Regions from separate parts of the Flavobacterium aquidurense genome, predicted to be linked through region 1. Evidence: riboswitches for the same ligand, from Rfam matches in the RefSeq annotation. Region 1 holds a riboswitch; each other region holds the start of a gene.
What was found. A riboswitch is a leader RNA that binds a small molecule or an ion and turns the genes downstream of it on or off. The one in region 1 is predicted to bind S-adenosylmethionine.

Region 1 (3,285 bases):
ATAATATTCAAAGAAAGGGTCTGAAACATTCGTTTGATTGGCTCCCCATGAAGAGTTTTCATATTTCTGAACGTCATATCCTGCCAATGCTGCAATATGATGTTTAGCCCCAAAGCGCCTGTCGAAAGTAAAACTGTTTGTAAAATTGTAATTGTTTCTTAAAGCCGCAATATTAGTAGCAGAACCTCCTGTAGCAAATGCTGATGATCCAAGATTAGGGCTTAAATACGTGATATTTTCTGCTCTTAATCTGTCTATTCCGTAATTACTGTCGAATTTAAATCCGTCGAAAAAAGTAATCGTTGCATGAATATTTCCTACCATATGATCGTTTGAACTGGTATATTTACTGTTTTCAAACAATGCTCCGGGATGCCATAAGGTATTGGTAAACAAGTTATTTCCTGAACTTGCTGTTCCTGTAGAACTTAGATTATACGAACCATCGGGATTATAAGCTGCAACGTTTGGAGGCAATACCAACGCTAAACGTGCTGCACCAATCAATAATAAACCACTGCTGCTTAATGATCCCGTATTTTGTGCCTGATTGAAAGTATTGTTATACGAAAGATTTCCGCCTAGTTTTAACCAGCTGTTTACATCGTGATCGATATTAAACCTTGCTCCTTTTCTTTCGAACTCATTGTCTTTTGTAATTCCTTCCTGCTTAGAATAATTGGTAGAAAAGAAATACCTTGTTTTATCTGTTCCTCCTGAAATACTAAGGTTATGGTTTTGAGAAACAGCATCGCGATACACCTGATCTTTCCAGTTTGTATTGACACGGGAACCATCAGGATTCAATGACGGAAAGAAAAGCGCTGAGGCTACAGCAGGATTATTTTCGTTTCCGCTCAATATTTTGCTGTTCAATACGGCTTCATTTTTGATGTCTTCGTATTGTGTATTGTTTAAAAGATCTGGTAATCTGGTGGCTCTGGTAATTCCTACCCAGGCATCATAAGTTACTTTAGCCTTGCCGGCCTTTCCTTTTTTAGTGGTCACCAGAATCACACCACCGGCTGCACGTGAACCATAAATGGATGTAGAAGCAGCATCTTTTAAAATATCAATAGATTCAATATCTGACGGATTAATATCGGATAGCGGATTATTAGCTACTGAATTTGTTGTCGAAACATCACCGGAATTCACCGGAATTCCGTCAATAACAATTAAAGGAGATGTACTTAAAGAAATTGAATTTACTCCTCTGATTCTAATTACCGAAGGATCATTTAATACACCACTCGGCGTCGAAACATTTACCCCGGAAGCTTTTCCAATAAGTGCCTGCTCAAAACTTTGCACCGGAATATCCTTAATGGTTTTAGAAGTTATTCTTGCAGCTGATCCTGTAAATTCTTTTTTACTCTGGGTACCGTAACCTACTACCAGAACTTCTTTTAAAGCAGTGTTAGAAGGATTCAGCCGAATGTCGCTAAAGGATGAACCTGCTCTTTTATCGAGTGTTTCGTAACCAACATAATTGATCGAAACGGTATTGTCTTGTGGTGTTATCGAAAGAGAAAATTTTCCATTTCCGTCACTAATCGTCGATTTGCCGCTTTCGGTAGCAATGATGGTAACTCCGGGTAACGGTTCTCCCGTATCAGAACCTCTGACGGTACCACTTATTGTTCGGTCCTGTGCCTGTAACACACTGGGAAGTATGCTAAACAGAAAAATTAAGCTTAGTAAGATTTTTTTCATTTGGTTTTGGTTAATTAAAAATTGGACATATAAATTCCCGGACCACTATTAAAATGATCTATCATTGCATTGATAAAAAACAGGAAATTGGTTTAAGAAATGTTAACTGTAGCGCATTCGGAAAATCGGGAAATGATTTTCTTCTTCTGAAAACAGATTTTGTTGTTCCGGACTGGCGTGTAATATTAATTGCGTTTTCATTCTAAAAATAAATGACTTTAATAATAATGATCTTACTCAGATTTTCTAACGAAATCTTTCTTATCTGTCCACCGCAGCGGAAGGATTTAGCACCTTATTTGGCAACAGGTTGCTAAGACATCATCGGGCCTAATCCCTCAGTCTTTCTGGATAAGTTCACGTAGATTTTTTCTACCCTGCAAATATATATATAAATTCTATGTAATTAGTAGAGTTTAGGTTTGTTTTTTCGAAAAATGAGCAATAAGTTTAAAAATATACCTTGAGATATTGACTTAATCATAAAAATTTATCCTGACCAAAAACCAATTAAAACACACCAAATCAACACCTTAAATAACTAATAAATCTTTTTTCACCATTACTGCATATTTCCCCCTGCTCCTTCTGATTATTTTTATTTAATTTTAAAAAAACACATCCAAAGCAAAAAAAAGATTACAAAAAGACTATTGTATAACACAAATTACAATCGATGGTTTAGCATTTTTTAGTAATCAATGAAGTTTAAAAGTTCGGTAAACAGTAAAAAAAGCATGATCGTAAGTCTCACTTTTCTTTTTATGTACTTCTTCCCTTTTATTATATTAACAAAATTTTATTTACCTTTAAAGTATTCTAAAAGTCAAAAATATAATAATGTAAAATCGAGATTTGAATAAAATCTTGGTTTTTCTTTACTTTTTTTCTTAAACACGCCTAAAAAACTGCTGCAGCAAAACAAAGAGCAGCAATACTATCTGCCTTATAGAAATACATTCTGAGCACACATTGACTGGTTTATAATGAGTAACTTAAAAATAAATCCAAAATGCAGAAAATTGTACCTTTTATAATCCTATTCTTTTGCTGTTCCCTGGCATGGACCCAAACAAAATCGACGGACAGCAGTGCAACCGCAAAACCAAAGGTCAAGAATATTGATTTCAATGTAATGCCTTATCTTAATTACAACAGGACTCTTGAATTTATGTTTGGTGCAATCCCAATGATGATGTACAAGGTCAACAAAGCAGATACGATCTCGCCTAAATCTTTATCCGGTATTTCTGCGGTTTATAGTACTAATAAATCTTATTTTATTGCCTCATTCAACAAATGGTATTTGAAGGAAGACAGCTGGCGGGCACAACTTTTTATCGCAACAGGCAATCAGAATGCACAATTTTATGTAGATGATATCGACGTACCTGCTTTTTATGATTACGGAACCAAAGCATCGATGGTGAACTTTATCCTGCAACGCAAGGTTATAAAATCTTTATATGCCGGTATTGGCTACGCTTATGCGCATTATGACACAAAATATGAAGACGATATAGAACCTTCTTCTATAACTCACACCAATGGCTTGCAATTCAATTTAAT
Region 2 (3,285 bases), on a different contig from region 1:
AATATGGCGGTTAATAATTTAGCTGAAAGCAATTCGCCTTTAGACAAAATCTGATCTTTGATTTTATTGCTGTAATCTCCAATTAAACTAACGCCTTCAAAAAGTTTCTCTAAAACATTAAATTCTTCAGATAAATCTACTTGTGGGTAATCAGATACCTGATAGGTTTTAAAATTCTCAAATAATGGTTTGTAATTTCCATTTTTAGCGGCAAGTTTCAAAATGTAATCCAATTCATCTGTTGCGTTTCCGCGAGCCGAAACAACAACAGCAATTTGCTCTCCCTGCTTTACTTTATCCGAAATGATTGAAACTACTTTGTTAAGTCCTTCTCCGTTTGATAACGATTTGCCTCCAAATTTTAATATTTTCATTTTATTTTTCTATTGTTTCTGCCTTAAAAATATCGGCAAGTAAATGATCTAATTGTTTGTACTCGATTAAAAAAGCGTCATGTCCGTGAACCGAATCTATTTCGCTGTAAAAAACATTGTCTTTAAACTTCTTTAATTCCTGAAAAGTTTCGCGATTTTCTTTTGGTGTAAAAAACAAATCAGAATTGATTCCGATAATATGAATCGCTGCATTTGTTCTGGACAATAACGTTTCGAAATTCTCACTATTTCTTGTAATATCTATGGTTTTAAGCAATTGGTTCATCAATTTATACGATGCCAATTGGTATCTCTTTTGCAATTTTTGGCCGTGATGTGCTAACCAGCTTTCTATATTAAAAATAGAGAGGTCATTATTGATCGTGCGTTGAAATTTTTCTTTGAATGATTCAGGAGAGCGGTAACACAACATCGCATGAATTCTGGCATCTTCTATAGGTTTTGAAGAATTGTTGAGAATTTGCTCTTGTAAATAACAATTCGCAATCATCCAGTCTGTCGATTTCCAGTCTGTTGCTATCGGAATTAAGTTTTGGGTAATGTTGGGCTCTAATGCGAGTATTTCCCAGGCAATTCCGCCGCCAACAGAGCCTCCGATGATGGTGTGTACTTGTGAAATATTGAAAGCTTCTAAACCTTTTATAAATATTCTGGCAATATCTCTTGTGGTAAAGTCCTGATAATTTTCTATTAAAAACGAATTATTCCCGTTACCAGGAACATCAAATGCCAATACGGTATATCTTTGGGTATCGATCGTTTTTTCGTCACCAATAAGGTCATTCCACCAGCCATTCTCACCCGTAACCTGAGCATTTCCGGTCAAAGCATGATTGACCAAAACGATAGGCGCGCTATACAGTGGTAAGCCAGAAAGGGTAAAACTTAATGGTAATGAAGGATATGATGCACCACTTTCTGTGATGAATTCCTGAATTATAATGGGACTTGGTATATTTTCCAATTTCAAATCTTTTTATTTTTGATTTGTATGTGGAAATATTAGAAAGAAAGTACTAGAGTGAAACTAGAAAATTCTTGTTGTTATCTTTCCACGTTTGGGCGTGGTAGAATGCAGCACCTTCTTCGATTTAACGAAGGGTTGCTAAGGATTCATCGGGTCTAATCCCTCGTCCTTTCTTTATAACATTTCAATACGTTTTTGAACTTAAAGGTGCAAATTAACTACTAATTTCTTAAACAAACAAATTTTATCGAAACTGATTGATCAATTTCTTAAATATAATTCAAACAAAAACTATTGTACGCAAAAAATTACCGAACATTTTGCCCAGTAAAATTAAGCAGGTATTCCCCTATTTTATGATACTTTTTGATTTAGATAAAAAGTGTTTCATTTTCTTTTGAGTACATCAAAAACAATAATGAGTTTGGCTCTTTTTTCTCTGCTGCCTTATCTGCTTCCGTGATTCCAAATCTAGGATGAACTAATTCATTTATTGGCGGCGGCGGATTGTTTCTTCTTGCTCTTAAGTTTTTCAATGTAGAAAAAGTCTTTGTTATGTAGTTTAATTTGCTCATGATATTTAAGTTTATGTTAGTTTGCGTTTTTTAATCTTTATTATTTGTTTAATTTTTTGTTATGGCAACCAAATGGAATAAAAAAACCCTTTTGGATTTGAATACCAAAAGGGTTTAAGTTTTATACAACTTATATATACTTTTAGTATCAACAGACGCGTACACAAATACGTGCGACATTAAACATCTTATTCATCTGTAGGGACTTATTCATCTGTGATTTACTTGCTATTTTAAAAAATTCCTGCATTTTTTTTATTTTATAAACTTCTCGAAACTATTGAATATTTTTACTTTATTCTTCTTTTCATTTAAATCAATAAGAAATAAAGTCATTCCACTTTTGTTCCAATCGACATAACTATTACTTAGAATTGCAAATCTACTTTTGGTAGTTTTGAGGTATTACAAATGTGCGAATATTTTTTCAATTACACAAGTGAAAATCAGCAAATTAATCTTAAAAAACGTTAAAAAACATCTTTTTATCGTTAAAAAACATCTTACAAATTTAAGATTTCAAAAAAACAATGTAAAAACTTACAAAAATATTACTAATGAATTTTCCTGTTTCATTATATCAAAGAACAACTAACTACTATTTGAAACCACTTACAGCCAAACTGCTTCTTTATTTTTAATTTTCTCAGCGACTTTCAGAATGTCAGTTATTATCCCTCTTGAAATAGCTTGTTTACATGCTGAAGCACTTTGAATCGCGATTGGAACATCTGCGTAAGATTGTGTATAAATTTCAAAAATGGTATCTGATCCTTTTAGCTGACCAATGGCTGACCAAACCGGTTCTGAAACTAATTTTACTTCTAAAGTATTTTTCTGTAAATCAAATTCACCTACATATCTCAGTACATGATTATCTGCCTGGGCTATTTTGGCAATTTTAAACGATTTATCGATCGCGTCTTTATTAAGAATTCCGTTTTTCTCCAGATGTTCTTCAGTAATAAGAGAATTAATTTTTATATCCGAAAAATCGAAATCTTTCCCTATCTCTCTCGTCAAAATCAATAGTTTTCTTGCTGTATCATTTCCGGATAAATCTTCTTTAAAAGTAGAGCGCATTAATCCGAGTAAACTTGCATCTTTTAAAAGAGAGGAGAAAGTAGCATCTTCAGTCGCGAATCTATTAAATACGTAACTCAGGTTATCTGAAAAAACGCCTCGTATTTTTGTTATTTTCTCGCCGGAATAGTACAAATCCCTTAAGGTCTGTAACACCGGAAAACCTGTATCTACTGATGTTTCGTATAAAAACTCTTTATCGTATTTTTTAAGATTTACCCTAATTTCTTTATACAAATCAATAGGCAATGTATTGGCTTTTTTA
Region 3 (3,285 bases), on a different contig from region 1:
AGATAAAGTTAAAAAGATGAACGAGATTACGGCTTCATTAAAAAATAAAGAGTAAAAAAATCCACCAAAGAAATCAATGATAAAAATCATTGGCAGAAGAATAAATTATTCGTTTCTTTGCATTATTAAGAATGATTATAAACAACAACATAATGATTAAAACAGATATACTTATAATTGGAGCAGGACCAACAGGTTTATTTGCCGTTTTCGAGGCAGGATTATTAAAATTAAAATGTCATATTTTAGATGCTTTACCACAAGCAGGAGGACAACTTTCAGAATTGTATCCCAAAAAACCTATTTATGATATTCCTGGATTCCCGGAAGTTTTAGCAGGAGATTTGATTGATAACCTACAAGAGCAAATTAAACAATTTGAGCCAGGTTATACATTAGGAGAACGCGCTGAAACGATCGAAAAACAAGAAGACGGAAGTTTCATTGTAACATCAAATAAAGGAACTAAATTTCACGCACCGGTTATCGCTATTGCGGGAGGTTTAGGAAGTTTTGAGCCACGCAAGCCACTTATTGAGGATATCGAGTTTTATGAAAATAAAGGAGTAAAATACTTCATCAAAAATCCGGAAAAATTCAGAGACAAAAGAGTTGTAATTGCCGGAGGAGGAGATTCAGCATTAGACTGGAGTATTTTCCTTGCAAATGTAGCTTCAGAAGTAACTTTGATTCACCGTAGAAATGAATTTAGAGGAGCTTTAGATTCTGTAGAAAAAGTACAGGAACTAAAAACATCCGGTAAAATTAAATTAATTACACCGGCAGAAGTAATCGGAATCAATGGTGCTGAACACATTGAGTCATTAGATATCGAAGAAAACGGTGCACACCGTAAAATCGAAACAGATTATTTTATTCCACTTTTCGGATTAACGCCAAAGTTAGGTCCAATTGGAGACTGGGGATTAGAGATTGAGAAAAATGCGATTAAAGTAAACAACGCATTAGATTACCAGACTAATATTCCGGGAATCTTTGCTATTGGGGATGTTAATACTTATCCAGGAAAATTAAAGTTGATCCTTTGTGGTTTCCACGAAGCAACTTTGATGTGTCAGGCAGCCTACCAAATCATCAATCCGGGTAAAAAATATGTATTAAAATATACAACAGTTTCTGGAGTAGATGGTTTCGACGGAACTCGTAAAGAAGCTCCAAAAGCGGTAGTTAAGGCTATTATTTAAGGTTCTGAGTTTCTAAGGAACTAAGATTCTAAGATTTTTATATAGAAAGCCCAAACTTTTATAGTTTGGGTTTTTTTTAGTGCTATATTTAAATCCCAGAGGGATGTTACATTTATAGAAGTTAAAATAATGATGCGGAAAAATCCCATCGGGGTGGCATATTGATATTATGATAATAAGATATCGCTCCTCTGGAGCTCTCTTTAACTGATGTAATTATTGGCTATAAATATTACGCTCCGCTGGAGTTTTTAATGTAAGCAAAACATTAAACTCAGTCTCTTAGTCCCGAAGCCTCGGGATAGCCTCTTTTTTTTTTAATCTTAGAACCTTAGCAACACAGAACCTCAGAAACTTAAAAAAAAACACTTGCAAATCGAATGTTGATTTCATACCTTTGCCCTGTTCTTAAAATTATTGAAAGTTATCACGAAAGGCGGAGGGATAGACCCGATGAAACCTTAGCAACCCTTTATCTTAAAGAAGGTGCTAAATTCTACTTAATACTAATTCATAGTATTTAAGATAGATAACACAAATACATAAAGTATTTCCCAAAACTCTTCCTGACAACCATACAATATTATTTTACTGAATTCAGTATTATGAGCGAATCATTGACGCATTTTTTGCAGTCATCGTTCCCGCTTTTGCCTATATCTCTCCGTTTCACTACGAGGATACCGGCTTAAACAAAGTTCACTGAACTCCTATGAAAATAGAAGCTAAGTGAAGTAATCGGGGCTAATTAGCTTACAATAGTGATTTTTTGGAATTAATGTGAATCAAAAATACGTATCCTAACAGGTTTTCAAAACCTGTTAGGTATGTTTATAATAGAATAAAAAACTTAGCATCTTAGTGTCTCAGCACCTTAGCAGCTAAAAGATAAAAGACATGGCAATAACAATTCAGGAAGCAATAAAAAAAAATATCCTAATCCTTGACGGAGCAATGGGAACAATGCTGCAGCGCTATAATTTCTCCGAAGAAGATTTTCGTGGAGAGCGTTTCAAGGATTTTCCGCATCCCTTAAAAGGAAACAACGATTTACTATCCATAACACAACCACAAGCAATCCGCGATGTCCACGCCGCTTATTATGAAGCAGGTGCAGATATCGTAGAAACCAACACTTTTTCAGGAACTACGATCGGTATGGCCGACTATTTCCTGGAAGATTTGGTTTACGAACTAAACTACGAGTCGGCTAAGTTAGCCCGAGAAGTAGCAAATGAATTTACGGCCAAAAATCCGGACAAACCACGTTTCGTAGCCGGTTCTATCGGGCCAACAAACAGAACCGCAAGTATGTCGCCAGATGTAAACGATCCGGGTTACAGAGCCGTAACGTTTGATGATTTGCGTATTGCTTACAAACAACAAGTAGAAGCACTTATGGATGGAGGTTCAGATTTGCTTTTAGTAGAAACTATTTTCGATACCTTAAATGCAAAAGCGGCACTTTTTGCTATCGAAGAAGTAAAAGAAGAACGTAATATCGATATTCCAATTATGGTTTCAGGAACGATTACTGATGCTTCAGGAAGAACACTTTCCGGACAAACCGTAGAAGCTTTCCTAATTTCAGTATCACATATTCCGCTATTAAGTGTAGGTTTCAATTGCGCTTTAGGAGCCGATTTGTTGAAACCATATTTAAAAACATTATCACAGCATACGCAATTTAATATTTCGGCGCATCCAAATGCTGGTTTACCAAACGCATTCGGACAATACGACGAAACACCGGAAGAAATGCAGGTTTTAATCAAAGAATATCTTGATGATAATTTAATCAACATCATTGGTGGCTGTTGCGGAACAACTCCGGATCATATTCGTTTAATTGCTGAAATCGCTAAGGATTATAAACCAAGAGTGGCGCCGGTTCTTGCTTAAATTTTATCGAATAAAAAAAAGCAGAATCTAATTTTTTTCAAATAAAATTAAAACAAGTTCATAATAATGATAAAATATCTAGGATTTATAATTCTATTCAGTGCAATTTCATGTAACAAAATACAAAGTCAGGAAATATCAATTTATAAGAATGATGGAGAGGATATTGAAAATTTTG

Region 2: linked by a shared signal. The riboswitch ahead of B0A67_RS16900 (alpha/beta fold hydrolase) and the one ahead of B0A67_RS21595 (SusC/RagA family TonB-linked outer membrane protein) in region 1 are both predicted to bind S-adenosylmethionine.
Region 3: linked by a shared signal. The riboswitch ahead of B0A67_RS16825 (homocysteine S-methyltransferase family protein) and the one ahead of B0A67_RS21595 (SusC/RagA family TonB-linked outer membrane protein) in region 1 are both predicted to bind S-adenosylmethionine.

What each region holds. Positions count from the first base shown of each region.
Region 1 covers NZ_MUGR01000048.1:8,398-11,682, reverse strand. The annotation lists gene B0A67_RS21595 (SusC/RagA family TonB-linked outer membrane protein) at 1-1,716, opposite strand, end outside; SAM riboswitch class I at 1,975-2,074, opposite strand; gene B0A67_RS21590 (BamA/TamA family outer membrane protein) at 2,729-3,285, shown strand, end outside.
Region 2 covers NZ_MUGR01000034.1:73,898-77,182, forward strand. The annotation lists gene thrA (bifunctional aspartate kinase/homoserine dehydrogenase I) at 1-374, opposite strand, end outside; gene B0A67_RS16900 (alpha/beta fold hydrolase) at 376-1,365, opposite strand; SAM riboswitch class I at 1,437-1,545, opposite strand; gene B0A67_RS16905 (hypothetical protein) at 1,734-1,937, opposite strand; gene B0A67_RS16910 (homoserine dehydrogenase family protein) at 2,550-3,285, opposite strand, start outside.
Region 3 covers NZ_MUGR01000034.1:56,531-59,815, reverse strand. The annotation lists gene B0A67_RS16835 (precorrin-2 dehydrogenase/sirohydrochlorin ferrochelatase family protein) at 1-55, shown strand, start outside; gene B0A67_RS16830 (NAD(P)/FAD-dependent oxidoreductase) at 153-1,205, shown strand; SAM riboswitch class I at 1,627-1,741, shown strand; gene B0A67_RS16825 (homocysteine S-methyltransferase family protein) at 2,103-3,107, shown strand; gene B0A67_RS16820 (hypothetical protein) at 3,174-3,285, shown strand, end outside.